3 regions of the Bradyrhizobium sp. CCBAU 051011 genome follow, and region 2 is predicted to be linked to each of the others. Evidence: predicted binding sites of a transcription regulator. Region 2 holds the regulator's gene; each other region holds the start of a gene.
The links. Region 2 encodes PhoB, which activates phosphate uptake and scavenging genes when phosphate is short. Its sites were predicted from a motif close to TGTCATNNANCTGTCAT; they were not measured.

Region 1 (6,322 bases), 4.3 Mb from region 2:
GTTGCAAAGTTTATCATGCCCGGAAACAATGAGCCGTCAGGGTTCATTATGACGACCATTCTGGGCATCGTAGGCGCGTTCGTCGCCTCCTATCTCGGGCAAGCTCTCGGTTGGTACAACACGGGCGAGGGGGCCGGTTTCATTGGTGCTGTCGTCGGGGCGATCATCGTGCTGCTGATATATGGGTTCTTTGCTGGGAGGCAGCGAGCGGTTTGAGCGCTCTGCTCAATTGGATGCCGCGTTATCGACGCGAGAGACCAACGTTCACTACCGCACGATCGATCCGGCGCGCCCGACCAGGCGCGCCAATTGCTTGAAGCGGCTGCCGACGCGGTCGGCGACGAGGTCGACCATGCGATGCTCGAACACCAGCATCAGCTTGCGGCCCTGGGTGCGGAAGTGGGTCGCGGGCAACACGCCGGTGCGCGCCGCCGAGATCAGGTGCGCGACGCGGAAGGCGGCGCCGAGAATGCGAGCGCGTTCGTCCATCGCCGGCGGCACCAGCTCGCGGATGCGCTCCGGCGGCTCGTTTTCCTCGCTGAGGCCTGCGTAGCGATAAAACACTGACAGCGCGACGAAGGCGCGGCCCTGATGGCTGATCGAGCCGAAATTGCCGTTGGTGATCAGGCTCAGCGTCTCCTCGCCGCGATGATCGGGATGCACGCGCCAGCCGATGTCGGAAAGCAGGCAGGCGGCATGGCGCAGCCTTCGGTCTTCGTCGGTCTCACGCAGCCTCACCACGCGCACCAGCCGATCGGTCCAGCCGACCAGTTCTTCGGCGTGGCGGGCCGAGCGCGACAGCAGCCCGTTCAGGGTTTGGGCGGCACAGATAAAACCGTCCTTGGCGCGCTCCTGTTGCGGGAGCATTTCATAGAGCAGGCCTTCACGGACGCCGAAGGTCGAGAACACGATCGTCTTCGGCCGGCCGACAAGGATGATGTATTCGAGAACCAGCGCCGCGTAGGTCAGCAGCGGCCGCCGCGCATCGGCGACTACCTCGATATCGGCGAGCATGTTGGCGGCCGCGAGCCGGCGCAAGCGTCGGGCGAAATCAAGCGCGTCGGCGGCGGGTATCGAATAGCCGTGCATCACGCGCAGCGGATAGCCGCTTTGGACGATGTGGATGCGCGCCAGTGCGCGCCAGGTGCCGCCGACGGCGTAAAAGGTGCGGCCGCGGGCGGCCTTGAGCTGGGCAACACCGGACAGATCGTCGCGCACGATGCGTTCGGCGCGCTTCAACGATTTGTCGGACAGGTCCTGCAGCGCAAGGCTTCCGAGCGGCAACGTGACGCCGCTGTGAACCCGGCTTTTCTGCACGTCGATCAATTCAAGCGAGCCGCCGCCGAGGTCGCCGACGATGCCGTCGGGATTGTGGATTCCAGAGACGACACCGAGCGCGGAAAGCTTTGCTTCGCGCGGTCCCGATAGGATTTGAATCGGTGTGCCGCAGATACGCTCGGCCTTGGCGATGAAGTCAGGACCGTTCTTGGCGTCGCGGCAGGCGGCAGTCGCAATGGCGAAGACGCGTCCCACCTGCTGGATACGGCACAGCGCCCGGAATCGCCTGAGCGCCGTCAGCGCCCTGGCAACGGCATCCTCGGCCATCAGACCGGTGCTCTGCACCTCGCGGCCGAGCCCGCACAGCGCCTTCTCATTGAAGATGGTGACAAGGCTGCGCGCCATCGTCTCATAGACGACGAGACGAACCGAGTTCGAACCGATGTCGATGACGGCGACGCTGGAAGCGCGCTTTCGCGGCCGCTTCACAGCCGCGGCCCCTTATGACGATGGTTGGCGCTCGTTACGGCGCGTGAGCCGGCGCGGCGAAGATTCCTTGAGAGACTTTCCACGACCAGACAGGCTCGGATTCGTCATGAAGTAATTGTGCAAGTTGAACGGCTCTTCGCCTTTCGCGGCCTTCATACGCGTTGAGGACCCATCCGGCAACAACTGCCAGCTCTGCTCGGTATCCTTCAGGTTCGCGACCATGATCTGTTCGAGAACCTGCTGATGTACCGTGGGATTTTGCAGTGGACAGAGCACTTCGACGCGGCGGTCGAGGTTCCGCGGCATCATGTCGGCGGACGAGATATACACAGCCGACTTCGGGCCGGGCAGGCCTTGCCCCATACCAAAGCAGTAGATTCGGCCGTGCTCAAGGAAGCGGCCGATGATCGATTTGACCCGAATGTTCTCGGAAAATCCGGGAATGCCCGGCCGCAGGCAGCAGATGCCACGCACCACCAGGTCGATCGACACGCCGGCCTGCGACGCTTCGTACAGCGCGTCGATGACATCGGGGTCGACCAGCGAGTTCATCTTCATCCAGATCGCTCCCGGCTTGCCGTGTCGGGCGTGATTGGTCTCGCCTTTGATATGTTCGATGATGCGCTTGCGCAGCGTCAGCGGCGACACCGCCATCCGCTCGATGTCGCTCGGCTCGGCATAGCCGGTGATGTAGTTGAACACCCGCGCCGCATCGCGGCCGATGATGGGGTCCGAGGTGAAGTAGGAGAGGTCGGTATAGATGCGTGCGGTGACCGGATGATAATTGCCGGTGCCGGTATGCACATAGGTCGTGAGGTTACCACCCTCGCGCCGCACCACCATCGAAAGCTTCGCGTGCGTCTTCAGTTCGAGGAAGCCGTACACGACCTGCACGCCGGCGCGTTCGAGGTCGCGCGCCCAGCGGATATTGGCCTCCTCGTCGAACCGCGCCTTCAACTCGATCAGCGCCGTCACCGACTTGCCGGCCTCGGCGGCCTCGGCCAGCGCGCGCACGATCGGTGAATTGTTCGAGGTGCGATAGAGCGTCTGCTTGATGGCGACGACGTCAGGATCGCGCGCCGCCTGCTGCAGGAACTGCACGACGACGTCGAAGGATTCATAGGGGTGATGGACGATCAGGTCCTTTTGCCGGATCGCCGCGAAGATGTCGCCGCCATGGTCGCGCACCCGCTCGGGATGCCGCGGCACATAGGGTGTGAATTCGAGGTCGGGCCGGTCGAGCCGCGTGAGCTGCGAGAGCTCGTTCATCGCCAGCACGCCATCGACCAGAAACACTTCGTCGTCCGCCGCCGAAAGCGCTTGCCGCACAAAGGCGCACAGCTCTTCGGGCATCTTGGCTTCCATCTCCAGCCGGATCACCGAGCCGCGCCGCCGCCGCTTCAACGCGGTCTCGAACAGGCGGACCAGGTCTTCGGCCTCTTCCTCGATTTCGAGTTCGGAGTCTCTGATGATGCGGAAAGCGCCTTGGCCCTTCACGGTGTAGCCGGGGAACAGGCGGCCGATGAACAGGCCGGTGGCCTGCTCCAGCGGGATCAGATGCACGGCGCCATCGCCGGTCGGAGGCATGCGGATGAAGCGGTCGATCTTGCCGGGCATGCGGATCAGCGCGTTCATCGCCTTGCCGTCGGAAGTCCGCGCCAATTGCAGCGCGATGGTGAAGCCGAGGCTCGGGATGAAGGGGAAGGGGTGCGCCGGATCGATCGCCAGCGGCGTCAGCAGCGGGAAGATGTTACGGAGGAAGTGATCCTCGAGCCAGCCGCGCTCCGTCTTGGTGAAGTCGTGGCCGTCGACCAGCTTGATGCCGGCATCCGAAAGCATGGCGCGCAGATCGCGCCAGATCGCCTGCTGGTCGGAAGCGAGCTCCGAAACCGTCTTGTTGATGAGGGAGAGCTGCTCGGACGGCGTGAGCCCGTCGGGGCTGCGTTCGGCAATGCCTTCGCGGACCTGTGCCTTGATACCGGCGACGCGGACCATGAAGAACTCATCAAGGTTATTGGCGGAAATCGACAGGAACCGCACCCGCTCCAGCGCGGGATGGCCGGGATTGACCGATTCCTCGAGCACCCGACGGTTGAAATGCAGCCAGGATAGTTCCCGGTTGATGAACCGCTCGGGGCTGGTGGCAATCGCGGGAGGCGCCTCGGCAATTTGTTCTTTTTCTTTGATATCAATAACTTGGGCCGATTCCATGAGGCTTTGATCCATCTCGGGCTGGGGCGCCGGCATTTATTTAAGCGAATGCCGCCCAAACCATGTGATATTCCGATGACGTTTCAATGACATTGATGTTCCGCCCAATGCCGCCGTCAAGGCGACAGGACGCAGCACGCACCCTCGCCCTTCAGGCGTTCCGCAGCAGTTCTGCGGCCAGGGCCCGGGTCACGGGCCGGCCGAGCCGCAGCGCCTCGGTATCCAGAAGCTCGATCGCCCGGCGGGCGGCGGCATAGGAGCGCTCGATCCGGCTGGCGAGATAGCTCACAACCGTCTCGTCGATGCTCAACTGGCGGTCGGCGCAGAATTTGACGATCAGGCCGCGAAACAACAGGTCGTCGGGCGGCAACAGCGACACGGCGGGTGCGGCGCGCAGCCGCGACCTGAGATCGCGCAATTCGAGCTCGAACGAAGCCGGCGGAACGCGAGCCGTGATCAGGATGAAAGCCCCGTCCTCGCGCGCCAGATTCAGGAGGTGAAACATTGCGCGCTCATCGAAGTCGGCCGGCTTCAGGTCTTCGACCACCAATGCCCCGGTTGTGAGCGCACCGGGGACGGAAGCGGGGGTAAGCGCGTGTGCCGATATCGAGCGCGCGCCGGCCTGTTCGGCCCAGATCGCGGCGAGGTGGCTCTTGCCGGAGCCCTCCGGTCCCATCAGCACCATCACGCGGTTCGGCCAGTCCGGCCAGCTTTCGATCAGCGCGAGCGCGGCTTCATTGGCAGGCCCTTCCAGGAAATTGTCGCGGGTCAGGCTCTCCGCATGCGGCAGCGAGAAAGCAAGCTGACGAGGTTGAACGCGAACTGCCACGCAAGTCTCCAGGCCGGGATTCCAGGGCATTCATAGCGTTTTCAAGCGAAATGGCTACGGGTTCGCGTGAGGAAAACGCATCAAATAAAGGAAGAAGCTAGCGCGCTTCGATCGTGCTCATGTGCCGAACCCACTCGACGAGATAGAGCGAGACCGAAACCAAAGTAAAGACTGTAACAAAACCCATCAGGATCACGTCATAGGGCGCCGGCTTGAAATTGAAACCGAGCGAGGCCAGCACCAGCGCTGCGAACGCCACCTGCGCCACCGTGTTGAGCTTCGACACCATCAGGGGTTTCATTGGGATCGGCTTGTCGAACAGCCATGACACGATCACCGCCGTGACGATCATGATGTCGCGCGACACCACCAGGATGACGAGCCAGCGCGGAACCGCGCCCCAGATGCCGAGCGCCACGAAGATCGAAACCAGGAGCGCCTTGTCGGCGAGCGGGTCGAGCAGGGCGCCGAGCTCGCTCGACATGTTGAAGCGCTTGGCGAGAAAGCCATCGACGGCGTCGCTGACGCCTGCAACGACGAAGATCGCAAACGCAATTTCCATCTGGCTGGAAACGATCGCCCAGACGATGACCGGGACCAGAATGATGCGCCCCAGCGTAATGATGTTCGGAATACTCAACTCGGTCGCTTCCCGGCTCCCGGCCTTAGATCCGGCCCCTGGCGGGTTCAGCCGGCTCTTATCTACATAGTATATGCGCCAAGCGCTTGCGAGCCATTGCAGGATCGCGGAATTCCTCGTAACCAGCGGTCATCATACTGGAATTTGGGCATGAACGACCGCAAAAACGGGCTGACTTACGCGGATTCGGGGGTCGATATCGACGCAGGCAACCGCCTGGTCGACCTCATCAAGCCGATGGTGCGCGCCACCGCCCGGGCCGGCGCCGACGCCGAAATCGGCGGATTCGGCGGGCTGTTCGACCTCAAGGCGGCGGGGTTCAAGGACCCCGTCCTGGTGGCGGCGACCGACGGCGTCGGCACCAAGGTCAAGATCGCGATCGAGACCGGGCTGCATGGCGGCATCGGCATCGACCTGGTGGCGATGTCGGTCAACGACCTCGTGGTGCAGGGCGCGGAACCGCTGTTCTTCCTCGACTATTTTGCCTGCGGCAAGCTCGACCCCGAGGCCGCGGCGGCCATCGTGGCCGGCGTCGCCGAGGGCTGCCGGGAGTCCGGTTGCGCCCTGATCGGCGGCGAGACCGCCGAGATGCCGGGCCTCTACAAGGACGGCGATTACGACCTCGCGGGCTTTGCGGTCGGGGCTGCCGAGCGCGGCACGCTGTTGCCGAGCGCGGATATCGCGGTGGGCGACGCCGTGATCGGACTGGCCTCGTCGGGCGTTCACTCCAACGGCTTTTCGCTGGTCCGCAAGATCGTGGAAAACTCCGGCCTCGGCTTCGGTGCGCCGGCGCCGTTCTCGCCGGTCATGACGCTGGGCGGCGCGCTGCTGGCGCCGACGCGGCTCTATGTGAAATCGTGCCTGCGCGCGATCCG
Region 2 (6,322 bases):
TTGTTGTCGTCGCCGGTCCAGGCCACGGTCTTGCCCTCGATCGGCCCGCGATGCTCTTCGAAGGTCATCAGGTCGGCCATCACCTGGCAGGGGTGCGAGCGCCGCGTCAGGCCGTTGATCACGGGCACGGTGGCGTGCGCGGCAAGCTCGAGCAGCGCATCGTGGTTGAGGATGCGGATCATGATCGCATCGACATAGCGCGACAGCACGCGCGCGGTGTCGGCGATGGTCTCGCCGCGGCCGAGCTGCATCTCCGCGCCCGTCAGCATGATCGACTCGCCGCCGAGCTGGCGCATGCCGACGTCGAACGAGACGCGCGTGCGGGTCGAGGGACGTTCGAAGATCATCGCCAGCGTCTTGCCTTCGAGCGGCTTCTTGCCCTTTTCATGAGCCTTGAGCTTCGCCTTCATGTCGGCGCCCAGCGCCAGCATGTTGCGCAGCTCCTTTGGCGGCAACTCGTTGATGTCGAGGAAATGGCGGACGGACTTGCTCATCATCCCGCCGCCTTCTTCAACTGCGTAGCCGACAGCGCGCCGCAGGCGCGTTCCAGCATCTGGATGGATTGATCGATCTCGGCCTCGGTCACGATCAAGGGCGCGAGGAATCGCACCACATTGTCGCCGGCGCCGACGGTGAGCAATTTCTGGTCACGCAACGCATTGACGAGATCGCCCGAGGGCACCACGGCCTTGACGCCGACCAGAAGTCCCTCGCCGCGCACTTCCGAGAGCACGGCAGGATAGCGATCGACCACCGAGGCGAGTTTCTGTTTCAACAGCAGCGACATTTTCTGCACATGATCGAAGAAGCCGGGCTTCAGCATCACGTCGAGCACGGCGTTGGCGGCTGAAATCGCCAGCGGATTGCCGCCGAAGGTCGAGCCGTGCGAGCCGGGCGTCATGCCGCTCGCGGCCTCCGCCGTCGCCAGCACCGCACCGATCGGAAAACCGCCGCCGAGCGCTTTCGCCAGCGACATCACATCCGGCGTGACGCCGACGCGCTTGTAGGCAAACAGATCGCCGGTGCGGCCCATGCCGGTCTGCACCTCGTCGAACGCGAGCAACAGGCCCTTCTCGTCGCAGAGCTGGCGCAGCGCCTTGAAGAAGGATTGCGGCGCCGAGCGCACGCCGCCTTCGCCCTGCACCGGCTCGATCAGGATGCCCGCGGTGTTGGGACCGATCGCCTTCTTCACGGCTTCCAAATCGCCATGCGGCACCTGGTCAAAACCGTCCATGGGCGGGCCAAAGCCTTCGAGATATTTGGCGGAGCCGGTGGCCGCGAGCGTGCCCAGCGTGCGGCCGTGGAAGGCGCCCTCGAAGGTGACGAGGCGATAGCGCTCGGGATGGCCCTTGGAGAATTGATAGCGGCGCACGACCTTGATCACGCCTTCCATCGCCTCGGCGCCCGAATTGCAGAAAAACACCAGGTCGGCAAAGCTCTGCTCGCACAGCCGCGCGGCCAGCTTCTCGCCATCGGGCGACTTGAACAGGTTCGACATGTGCCAGAGTTTCGTCGCCTGTTCCTGCAGCGCCTTGATCAGATGCGGATGGCAGTGACCCAGCGCATTCACCGCGACGCCCGAGGTGAAATCGAGATAGCGCTCGCCATTGGTTGCGGTCAGCCAGCAGCCCTCGCCGCTTTCGAAGCCGAGATCGACCCTGGCGAAGACGGGAAGCAGATGCGACGTGGCGCTATTGGTCATGGCAATCACAAAAGGTTTGCACTGAAGGTTGACCGGCCGGGGACACGCAGGCAGTGGCGCGAACGCGGCAGCAGCCGGTCTGGCGAAAACGAAACGTGCCGCCTCTTAAGGGCGGCACGTGAGAGGTATTCTATGTCGGCCGGGAGCGCTGTCAACACGCCACGGAACGGCCTTTCCTGCAGTGCAAGATGCCAAAATCCGTAGGATTGCGGTGTGGTGGAAAACACGCAGTGAAACGCCTAGATGTCAGAAGATGTGGACGTTGGGGCGCGGACTCTTGCGCCCGAGTCACGCCATATTGTAGCGTTTGGGCTGTCGGGTACGACATCTCGTGCGGCAGTTCTGATCCCTAAGAGTCCATTTGTGCAGGCGTAAACGTTCGGGCGCGGTTAACGCGCCCGGCGAGGGCTAAGGGATTCTGACCGCAGGGATTTTTGAGACGAATGACATCGCCCGCGCTGCCCTCGATTGGCCGGCGCGATGCGAAGGGAAGATTACGATGACGGTTTTGACCTGGTCCGACGATCGCGTCGAGCAGCTGAAGAAGCTCTGGGAAGCCGGATTGTCCGCGAGCCAGATTGCCGCGGAACTCGGAAATGTGACGCGAAACGCCGTAATCGGCAAAGTGCACCGGCTGGGCCTGTCCGGCCGAGCCAAGAGTCCCTCCTCGGCCGCTCCGCGGCAGCGCAAGGCACGCCCCGCCGCCCAGCAGATGATGCGGGTGTCGCGCCCGGTCTCGCGCGGCAACACCGCGCTGGCGCACGCTTTCGAGGTGGAGATCGAGGCCGATCCGGTCGCCTTCGACAATGTAGTGCCGATGAGCCAGCGGCTGTCGCTGCTCGAACTGAACGAGGCGACCTGCCACTGGCCGGTCGGCGATCCTTCGAGCCCGGAATTCTTCTTCTGCGGCGGCAAGGCGCTCAGCGGCCTGCCCTACTGCGCGCATCACTCGCGCGTGGCGTATCAACCGGCCGCCGATCGGCGGCGGCAGCAGCCGAAGCAGACGAGGTAAGGCGCGCTCATTTGCGCGAGACGTAAGCGCTCCGCGCAAGGTGCGCTCCCTCGCCCCGCTCTTGCGGGGCCACGACGAGCGAAGCTCGCGCTGAGAGGGTTGGGGTGAGGGACTCTGTCCGCGATTGTGGTCTATCGATAGACCTGTGCCCCCTCACCCGGATCGCCGATGCGGCAACCACCGTCATTGCCAGCGACAAACGCCGAAGCTTTTGCGCAAGGGAACGAAAGCGACGAAGCAATCCATACTTGCCGCGTGGCACTATGGATTGCTTCGCTTCGCTTCGCTCGCAATGACGATGAGAGAGCTGCCGCTTTGCCGGGGACGACGGTGGAGTTTGCGCGGATGATAGCGAAGCCTTACGGCTCCACCTTGGCAAACCGGTCATCCAGCGCATAACCGGCGCCGCGCACGGTACGGATCGGGTCCTGCTCGCGGCCGGGGTTGAGCAGCTTGCGCAGGCGGCCGATGTGGACGTCGACGGTGCGTTCGTCGATATAGATGTCGCGGCCCCAGACGCTGTCGAGCAATTGCTCGCGGCTGAACACGCGGCCGGGATGTTCGAGGAAAAATTCCAGCAGGCGATATTCGGTCGGGCCGAGGTCGATCTGGCGGCCGGAGCGCGCGACGCGGCGTTTCTCGCGGTCGAGTTCGATGTCGCCATAGGTCAGCACGGTAGCGAGCCGCTCCGGGCTTGCCCGACGCAACAGGCCTTTCACCCGCGCCAGGAGTTCCGGCACCGAGAACGGCTTGACGATGTAGTCGTCGGCACCGGTCGCAAGCCCCCGCACCCGCTCGCTCTCCTCGCCGCGCGCGGTCAGCATGATGATCGGTAGTTGCTTGGTTTCGGGGCGAGCGCGCAGGCGGCGGCACAGCTCGATGCCGGAGAGGCCCGGCAGCATCCAGTCGAGCACGACGAGGTCGGGCACGCGCTCCTTCAGCCGCGTATCGGCGTCGTCGCCGCGGCCTACGGTCTCGACCTCATAGCCTTCAGCGTCGAGGTTGTAGCGCAACAGCGTGGTCAGCGCTTCCTCGTCCTCGACCACCATAATGCGTGCGCTCATCCTTTTCTTGCCTCTTCTGTCTGACGCGTTTTCTTCACGCGAACCGGCCTCCACTTCGCTCGAAAACGCTACGTCAACTATTCGGCACGGTCGTAGCAAACGTCGTCATGTCGCCCTTCGGGCGCTTGTCGAGCATCTGCTGTCCCTCGATCATGTAGAACACGGTTTCGGCGATGTTGGTCGCGTGGTCGCCGATCCGCTCAATATTCTTGGCGCAGAACATCAAATGAATGCAGAACGAGATGTTGCGCGGGTCTTCCATCATGTAGGTGAGAAGTTCGCGGAACAGCGAGGTGCAGATGGCGTCGACTTCCTCGTCGCCTTTCCAGACCGCCATTGCCGCCGGCAGGTCGTGCGCGGCATAGGCGTCCAGCACCGACTTGACCTGCGTTTGCACCAGATCGGTCATGTGTTCGAGGCCGCGCATCAGCTTCAGCGGCTGGAAATCGTTCTCCAGGGCCGCGACCCGCTTGCCCATGTTCTTGGCGAGATCGCCGATCCGCTCCAGATCGGTGGCGACGCGCATGGCGCCGACGATTTCGCGCAAGTCGATCGCCATCGGCTGGCGGCGGGCGATGGTCAATACCGCTCGCTCCTCGATCAAATGCTGCAGGCGGTCGATCTCGACATCGGTTGCGACGACGCGCTTGCCGAGTGCGACGTCGCGGCGGACCAGCGCGTCGACAGATTCGGTGATCATGCGTTCGGCCAGGCCGCCCATCTCCGCGACCAGGCGGGTGAGTTCCTGAAGGTCGCTGTCGAACGCCTTGGCGGTGTGCTCGGAAGCCATGTCTTGTCTCCTCAGCCGAACCGGCCGGTGATGTAATCCTGGGTGCGTCGGTCGCTCGGCGAAGTGAAGATCTTGTTGGTGTCGTCGAATTCGATCAGCTCGCCGAGATACATGAAGGCGGTCTTGTCGGAGACGCGCGCCGCCTGCTGCATATTATGGGTGACGATGGCGATGGTGTAGTCCTCCGCCAGTTCCTGAATCAGTTCCTCGATCTTGGCGGTCGAGATCGGGTCGAGCGCCGAACAGGGTTCGTCAAACAGGATTACCTCGGGCCTGACAGCGACCGTGCGGGCGATGCAGAGCCGCTGCTGCTGGCCGCCGGACAGCGAGAGGCCGGAGGCGTTCAGCTTGTCCTTGACCTCGTTCCACAGCGCGCCGCCGCGCAGCGCCTTCTCGACCCGGCCGTCCATTTCCGACTTCGAGATCTTCTCATAGAGGCGGATGCCGAAGGCGATGTTTTCGTAGATCGTCATCGGGAACGGCGTCGGCTTCTGGAACACCATGCCGACGCGGGCCCGCAGCAAATTGAGGTCGAGCTTGGGGTCAAGGATGTTGGTCTGGTCGAGCATCAGCTGACCGGTCGCCTTCTGGCCGGGATAAAGGTCGTACATCCGGTTGAAGATCCGCAGCAGCGTGGACTTGCCGCAGCCGGATGGGCCGATGAAGGCGGTGACGCGGTGGGTGCCGAGCGTCAGGTTGATGTTCTTCAGCGCGTGATGTTCGCCATAGTAGAAGTTCAGGCCGCGGGCGGTCACCTTCGGCGCGGCCTCGGGCAGCGCTACCTGCGGAACGGGCCCGCTCGCGGAACTCACGGATACGGAGAGATCGGTCATTTGGATGTCCTCTCGGCGCCAAGAATGCGCGCGCCAATATTCAGGGCAAGTACGGTGAGCGTGATCAGCAGGGCCCCGGCCCAGGCGAGCTGCTTCCAGTAGGCATAGGGGCTCTGGACGAAGTTGTTGATGGTGACCGGCAGGTTCGCCATCGTCTTGGTCATATCCAGGCTGAAGAACTGGTTGGACAGCGCGGTGAACAGCAGCGGCGCGGTTTCGCCGGCGACGCGGGCGGTGGCCAGCAGGACGCCGGTGATCAGGCCGGCGCGCGCGGCGCGGTAGGCGATCCGCCGGATCACCAGCGAGCGCGGCATGCCGAGCGCGGACGCCGCCTCGCGCAAGGGATTGGGCACCAGGCCGAGCATGTCCTCGGTGGTGCGGACCACCACCGGGATCACGATCACGGCGAGCGCCAGACAGCCGGCGAAGGCCGAGAAGCCGCCCATCGGCACCACGATGGCGCCGTAGATGAACAGGCCGATGATGATCGACGGCGCGCTCAGCAGGATGTCGTTGATGAAGCGGATCACCGAGGTGAGCTTGTCGTGCTTGCCGTATTCGGCGAGATACGTACCTGCGAACAGGCCGAGCGGCGCGCCGATGCCGACCCCGATCACGGTCATCATGATCGAGCCGATGATGGCGTTGCGCAAGCCGCCATCGGTCGAACCCGGCGGCGGCGTATCCTGGGTGAAGACGGCGAGATTGAGCCCGGTGACGCCGTTGTAGAACAGCGTGAACAGGATCAGCGCCAGCCAGGTCACGCCGAACAACGCGGCGCCCAGGCAAAGGAACTTGACGATGATGTTGTTGCGGCGGCGGGATACGTAAATCGGATTCATGATCTCAGTTCCCCGCTTTCTTTTCCAGCCGCATCAGCATCAGCCTTGCGGCAGCAAGAACGAAGAACGTCAGCACGAA
Region 3 (6,322 bases), 3.5 Mb from region 2:
ACTGCGAAACAGGAGACGTCATGATAGACCGTCATATGATTTTCGCCGCAGCGGCGGCATTGGTATTCTCAGCCTCGGCTGCCACGGCTCAGGACTGGAAGGCAAAATATCCTGAATTGGTGTTCGCAAAAGTTCCTGATGAGAATGCCTCGGGCACAACCAACCGATGGACGCCTTTGGCGGAGTATCTGTCCCGCGAGCTCGGAACCAAAGTCACGCTGCGGATCGCAAACGATTATGCCGCCGTCATCGAAGGCCAGCGGGCAGGGAACATCCACATAGCGATGTATGGCCCGGCGTCCTACGCGCGCGCTTACATAATCGGTGCGAAGGTCGAGCCGTTCGCGATCGAGGTGAATGGCGACGGAACCAAAGGCTATTATTCGGTCCTCTATGTCAAAAGCGATTCGAGCTACAAGGACATCAAGGACTTGAAGGGCAAGAATCTCTGCCTTGTCGATCCCAACTCAACGTCAGGCAACAACGTCCCGCGTTTCGCGATGGACAAGATGGGTATCGACCCGGAAAAGTTCTTCTCCAAAGTAGTCTATTCGGGAAGCCATGAAAACGCGGTGATCGGACTTGCGCAGGGTACCTGCGACGCGGCGTTCAACTGGTGGAACGATGAGAAGGAGTCAAACCTGCTCCGGATGGAACGGAAGGGCATGGCGAAGGCCGCCGATTTCAAGATCATCATGAAGTCCGAACAGATTGTGAATTCGCCGATGGCGTATCTCGGAAGCCTGCCCGCCGACCTCAAGGCGGCGATCAAGAAGGCAGTGCTGGAAATTGCGGTGAAGGACAAAGCCGCTTTCGACAAGATCTACGAGGGGAAGCAGTTGCCCTTCGTCGAGGTTGATCACAAGGCCTATGAGGCTGTGATCGATCTGACCAAGTTTGTCGACAGCATTCGCAAGCAGAAATCCTGAGGGGAACGAAGGGACCAGATGGATTGGGCAGATCGCGAGATCTGCCGATTCTCTCTCCTGAACATCCCATGCGAACAGCAGTCCCCGAATTTCCGGAAGCCAGGCTGCGAGAGCTCGCTGATCGCTATGCGGCTGCGGTTGCCGCCAAGCGGCGGCGCGTTTGGCTAGGTTCGGCGGTCCTGATCGCCGCGGCGATTGCTGCTGGCTGGATGGGCGATGTCAACTTTGGGAATTTCGTCGAGAATTTCTGGCGCTTCCCGGCCTATTTTGCCAGCATCGCCCCTAAATTTTCGTTCTCGACTGCGTGGGTTGATCTCACGGAGTGGCTTTGGGGACTGCCTCGCTGGACGCGACTTCTCGGAGACACGTTGCTGATCGCGTATATGGGAACGCTCACTGGAGCGATATGCGGCTTCGTTCTCTGCTTCCTCGCATCGGCCAACCTCGTGAAGTCCCGCACGACCGTTTTTGTTACGCGGCGCGTTCTCGAATTTTGCAGGACCGTGCCGGAGATCGTCTTTGCCCTGATTTTTGTGCTGGCGTTTGGTCTGGGGCCGCTGCCGGGCGTTCTCGCCGTCGCAATCCATACCACTGGAGCGCTGGGCAAGCAGTTCGCCGAAGTTGTTGAGAATATCGATAGCAAACCGATCGAGGGGGTGGCGGCAAGCGGAGGAAGCTGGCTTCAGATTGTCCGGTTTGGCGCGGTGCCTCAGGTTCTCTCGAACTTCGTAAGCTATGCCCTGCTGAGATTCGAGATTAACGTCCGCGGCGCGGCCGTGATGGGCTTTGTCGGCGCCGGCGGGATCGGGCAGGATTTGATCGAGGCCGTCCGCAAATTCTATTACACCGATGTCAGCGCCATCCTTTTGCTCATTGTCGTCACCGTCATGTTGATCGACTTTATCACGGAGCGGGTGCGCCACCGCCTCCTCGGGCTGGAGGGCTCCGCGACATGAACTCCTTCAGTTTTGAAAACCGAGCCGGCATCGTTGAACGTTATCCGGACATTTTCCGCCCGGACTGGTGGCACCGAGCAAAAATCGCAATCGGCTTTGGCGGGGCGATAGCGCTTTTTCTGTTCGGGATTGTCCAGCTCGACATTCCCTTTCACCGACTCTCTGACGGAATGGTCCGGCTGGGTGAATTCGTTCGGCTCATGTTGCCGCCTAATGCTGGTTCCTGGGCGGAAGTATTGAAATATCTGCATGCGCTCGGAGAGACGGTTTCGATTGCATTTCTCGGCACGCTGGGCGGGGCACTGCTGGCGTTACCGGTATCCCTGCTGGCGGCGCGCAATGTAGTTGCAAACCGGATCATCCACCTTTTGACACGCCGCAGCCTCGATACCATCCGTGGTGTCGATACCTTGATCTGGGCCCTCATCTGGGTCGGCGTCGTAGGGTTGGGTCCGTTTGCAGGTATCCTTGCGGTCATCTGCAGCGATTTTGGGACTTTTGGGAAGTTATTCTCGGAAGCTATCGAGGCTGCCGACAAGAACCCCGCTGAAGGGGTCAGATCGTCGGGCGGCAACCATCTCCATAGCGTCCGGTTCGGATTGTTGCCGCAGGTTTTTCCGATCTTGTTGAGTCAGGTGCTCTACTATTTTGAATCGAATACGCGGTCAGCGACGATTATCGGAATCGTCGGGGCAGGCGGAATTGGACTTCAGCTTGCCGAACAAATCCGTGTGCTGGAATGGCAGAAAGTCTCTTTCCTGATCCTGATGATCCTGATCGCGGTGTCCGCCATCGACTGGATCTCGGGCAAACTGCGCTTTGCCATCATCGGGCAGCGGGCGTTGGCGTGATGATTCCGTAGAGTGGGCAAAGGCGCGTTAGCGCTGTGCGCATCGTCTATCGATAAACCGCAATCGGGATTGGTGGGCACGCTTCGCTTTGCCCACCCTACGAGCTACAAACTAACCATTCTCCACCAGGAACTCGACGCGCTCGGCCGCAAAGCGCGAGCGCTTGGTCGTCAGCGGCTGGCCCGCGGCATCGACGTCGGTGCTGTCAACCACGAGCACGGGACGGCCGAGCGCGAGGTCCAGCCGCGCGGCGTCGGTTGCGTCGACGATGCCCGCAGTGATCCGGGTGGACGTGCGACGAAAATCCCGGATCCCGTAATGCGCAACCAGCTTGGTCATCGAGCGGACATTGGCGAACACCTTCCCGGCGTCGGGGAAGCGCTCGGCCGAAAGCCATGTGGTGCTGACGCAGATCGGTACGCGGTCGGCGAGCCGCACCGATTCGATCCGGACCAGGGGCGCACCGGTCTTTAGTCCTAGTTCTCGCGCGAGTTCACGCGTGGCTGCTTCCTCCGCCGCATCGATGAACTGCCCGCGCGGCTCCCGACCCCCGGCCCCGACGATTTCGGAAAACCGCGTCCGGGAGCGCAGGGGATAGCCGATGCGTCCCGTCTCGACATAGGTACCGCTGCCGCGCTCGGCGCGCACCAGGCCGCGTTCGGCAAGCGTGGCGAGCGCCCGGCGCACGGTGTGGCGGTTGACGCGATAGGTTTCGGCGATCTCAATCTCGCCCGGCAGCTTTTCGCCGGCGGCAAAGCGGCCGTCGGCGATGCCGCGCTCGATGCCGTCGGCGACCTGCCGCCACAGCGCAACGCCGGAGGGCGTATCCTGGATGCTCATGGAACGAAACCGGGCATCGGAGAAAAATCACCTCATAGTCACGAAACTGTCATGGCGCTTCGTTATCAAGTTGTCTAGTATCATAGACAACTTGATTCAGGCAAGGTCGATATGATGGCGGGTGACGAAAGTCTGGCAGACGAAGACGGTGGGCAGGCGCGACGCAAGGCCGCGATGGCGGTGCTGGCCCACTCCGAGGTCGTCGACATTGCCGCTCATCTCGAGGCGATTGCGTTGCCCGCGCATGAGGACCTGCGCGTATCAGAGAACGGCCTGGTCATGGTACGCGGCCGGATCGGCGGCGATGGCGCCCCCTTTAATCTCGGAGAGGCCACGATTTCGCGCGCGGCGGTGCGGCTTTCGACCGGAGAAATCGGCTTCGGCTACACGCTCGGCCGCGACCATCGCAAGGCGAAGCTGATCGCGCTGTGCGACGCCATGGTGCAGTCGGATGAGTTCGCGGCCGCGGTTGAAGCCGAGGTGATTGCGCCGCTGCGTACGGTGATGATGGAGCAGCGTAACCGCAAGGCTGCGGAGACGGCGGCAACACGGGTCGATTTCTACACTCTGGTGCGGGGTGAGGGCTGATATGACGACCGTTGCCGAATTGCCCGCAGGATTTGCCGACAAGGTGTTGTCGGCGCAATCGACCTTCCGGTCCGTGATGGATGCCATGGCGCGCCCCGGCAGCATTCAGCGCATCGCGTCACTGGCCGGTGCACCTGACGCGATGATGTGCGGCACGGCCGCCATCGCGCTGACGCTGTTCGATCACGATACGCCGGTGTGGCTCGACGGGCGGATGTCGGCGACGGCTGATGTCGCCAAATGGCTCAAGTTTCACACCAGCGCACCGATCGTTTCGGATTCGTCGACTGCCGGTTTCGCGCTGGTAGGCGATCCGCACGGCCTGCCGTCGCTCGATCGCTTCGCGTTCGGCAGCAACGAATATCCGGATCGTTCAACGACGCTGATCCTGCAGGTCGAAAGCCTGTCGGATGGTCCCGCGATCGAGTTGCGGGGGCCCGGAATCGACGGAACCGTGACGCTGCGCGCTTCAATCCAGCCGCAGGATCTGTTCGAGCGGCTAGCCGTGAACGCCGCGCTGTTTCCGCGCGGCATCGATGTCGTGCTGGTTCATGACGATGCCATTGTTGCGATACCGCGCACGACGCGGCTGGTGAGGGGAGGCTGACGATGTATGTTGCCGTCAAGGGAGGCGAGCGCGCCATCGAGAACGCCCACCGCCTGCTGGCGCATGAGCGGCGCGGCGACCGCGAGGTTCCCGAACTGTCGTTGGCCCAGATCTCCGAGCAGCTGTCGCTCGGTGTCGACCGCGTCATGACCGAAGGCTCGCTGTACGACCGCGAACTGGCGGCACTGGCCATCAAGCAGGCGCGGGGCGACCTGATCGAAGCGATCTTCCTGGTACGTGCCTTCCGCGCCACGCTGCCGCGCTTTGGTGCGACGGAGCCGGTCGACACCGGCGCGATGCAGGTGCGACGGCGAATTTCCTCGACGTTCAAGGATATTCCGGGCGGGCAGATTCTGGGGCCCACTTTCGACTATACCCATCGTCTGCTGGACCCGCAGCTTGCGGACGGATGTTCGCCGGATGCGCCCGCGACTGGCGAAGCGTCCGCCGCGGCGACGCCGCGTGTGACCGATATTCTCGGCCGCGACGGGCTGATTGAGCCTTCGCCGGCTGCCGATGCTGATGCTCCGGTCGGAGACCTGACGCGCGAGCCGCTGATTTTCCCGGCTGATCGTGACTTGCGCCTGCAAAATCTGGCGCGCGCCGACGAGGGATTTCTGCTGGCGCTCGGCTACTCCTCGCAGCGCGGCTATGGGCGGAACCATCCGTTCGCGGGTGAGATTCGCTTCGGCGAAGTGGAGGTCGAGTTCATGGCCGAGGATGCCGGCTTTGCCGTTCCGCTCGGCTCAATCGCGCTAACCGAGTGCCAGATGGTTAACCAGTTCAAGGGCTCGGCTACGGAAGCGCCGTGTTTTACGCGCGGCTATGGGCTGGCCTTCGGACAGAGCGAGCGCAAGACCATGTCGATGGCGCTGGTCGATCGCAGCCTGCGCGCCCGCGAGCTCGGCGAAGAAGTGATCGCGCCCGGTCAGGACGAGGAATTCGTGATGTCGCACTCGGATAATGTGCAGGCAACCGGCTTCGTCGAGCATCTCAAGCTGCCGCACTATGTCGACTTCCAGTCCGAGCTCGGCCTCTTACGCAAATTGCGCCAGGAGTTTGCCGAGGCGAACGAGGCCCCGCAAATGCAGGAGGCCGCGGAATGAACGCGCCGGCTTACAATTTCGCCTATCTCGACGAACAGACCAAGCGGATGATCCGCCGTGCGATCCTGAAGGCGATTGCGATCCCCGGCTATCAGGTGCCGTTCGCCAGCCGCGAGATGCCGATGCCCTATGGCTGGGGCACCGGCGGCGTGCAGGTCACTGCGGCGATCCTCGGGCCCGATGACGTGCTGAAGGTGATCGACCAGGGTTCCGACGACACCACCAACGCGATTTCGATCCGGAAATTCTTCGGCAAGACGGCGGGCGTTGCAACGACCACCGCCACGGCGGATGCGACCGTGATCCAGACCCGGCACCGGATTCCCGAGGCGCCGCTGCATGCCGGGCAGGTGCTGGTCTATCAGGTGCCGATCCCCGAGCCGCTGCGCTTCCTGGAGCCGCGTGAGACCGAGACGCGGCGCATGCATGCGCTCGGCGAATACGG

Region 1: the regulator PhoB is predicted to act here: its motif matches at 4,054-4,070, upstream of ACH79_RS30575 (RNA degradosome polyphosphate kinase).
Region 3: the regulator PhoB is predicted to act here: its motif matches at 3,613-3,629, upstream of phnF (phosphonate metabolism transcriptional regulator PhnF).

The regions. Positions count from the first base shown of each region.
Region 1 covers NZ_CP022222.1:6,516,258-6,522,579, forward strand. The annotation lists gene ACH79_RS30565 (GlsB/YeaQ/YmgE family stress response membrane protein) at 1-216, shown strand, start outside; gene ppx (exopolyphosphatase) at 268-1,767, opposite strand; gene ACH79_RS30575 (RNA degradosome polyphosphate kinase) at 1,780-3,978, opposite strand; gene ACH79_RS30580 (DnaA ATPase domain-containing protein) at 4,130-4,807, opposite strand; gene ACH79_RS30585 (CDP-alcohol phosphatidyltransferase family protein) at 4,905-5,447, opposite strand; gene purM (phosphoribosylformylglycinamidine cyclo-ligase) at 5,598-6,322, shown strand, end outside.
Region 2 covers NZ_CP022222.1:1,698,027-1,704,348, forward strand. The annotation lists gene argF (ornithine carbamoyltransferase) at 1-494, opposite strand, end outside; gene ACH79_RS08160 (aspartate aminotransferase family protein) at 494-1,702, opposite strand; gene ACH79_RS08165 (GcrA family cell cycle regulator) at 2,202-2,714, shown strand; gene phoB (phosphate regulon transcriptional regulator PhoB) at 3,074-3,778, opposite strand; gene phoU (phosphate signaling complex protein PhoU) at 3,852-4,568, opposite strand; gene pstB (phosphate ABC transporter ATP-binding protein PstB) at 4,580-5,401, opposite strand; gene pstA (phosphate ABC transporter permease PstA) at 5,398-6,243, opposite strand; gene pstC (phosphate ABC transporter permease subunit PstC) at 6,248-6,322, opposite strand, start outside.
Region 3 covers NZ_CP022222.1:5,152,149-5,158,470, forward strand. The annotation lists gene phnD (phosphonate ABC transporter substrate-binding protein) at 21-929, shown strand; gene phnE (phosphonate ABC transporter, permease protein PhnE) at 998-1,885, shown strand; gene phnE (phosphonate ABC transporter, permease protein PhnE) at 1,882-2,736, shown strand; gene phnF (phosphonate metabolism transcriptional regulator PhnF) at 2,848-3,576, opposite strand; gene phnG (phosphonate C-P lyase system protein PhnG) at 3,691-4,164, shown strand; gene phnH (phosphonate C-P lyase system protein PhnH) at 4,166-4,771, shown strand; gene ACH79_RS24040 (carbon-phosphorus lyase complex subunit PhnI) at 4,774-5,877, shown strand; gene ACH79_RS24045 (alpha-D-ribose 1-methylphosphonate 5-phosphate C-P-lyase PhnJ) at 5,874-6,322, shown strand, end outside.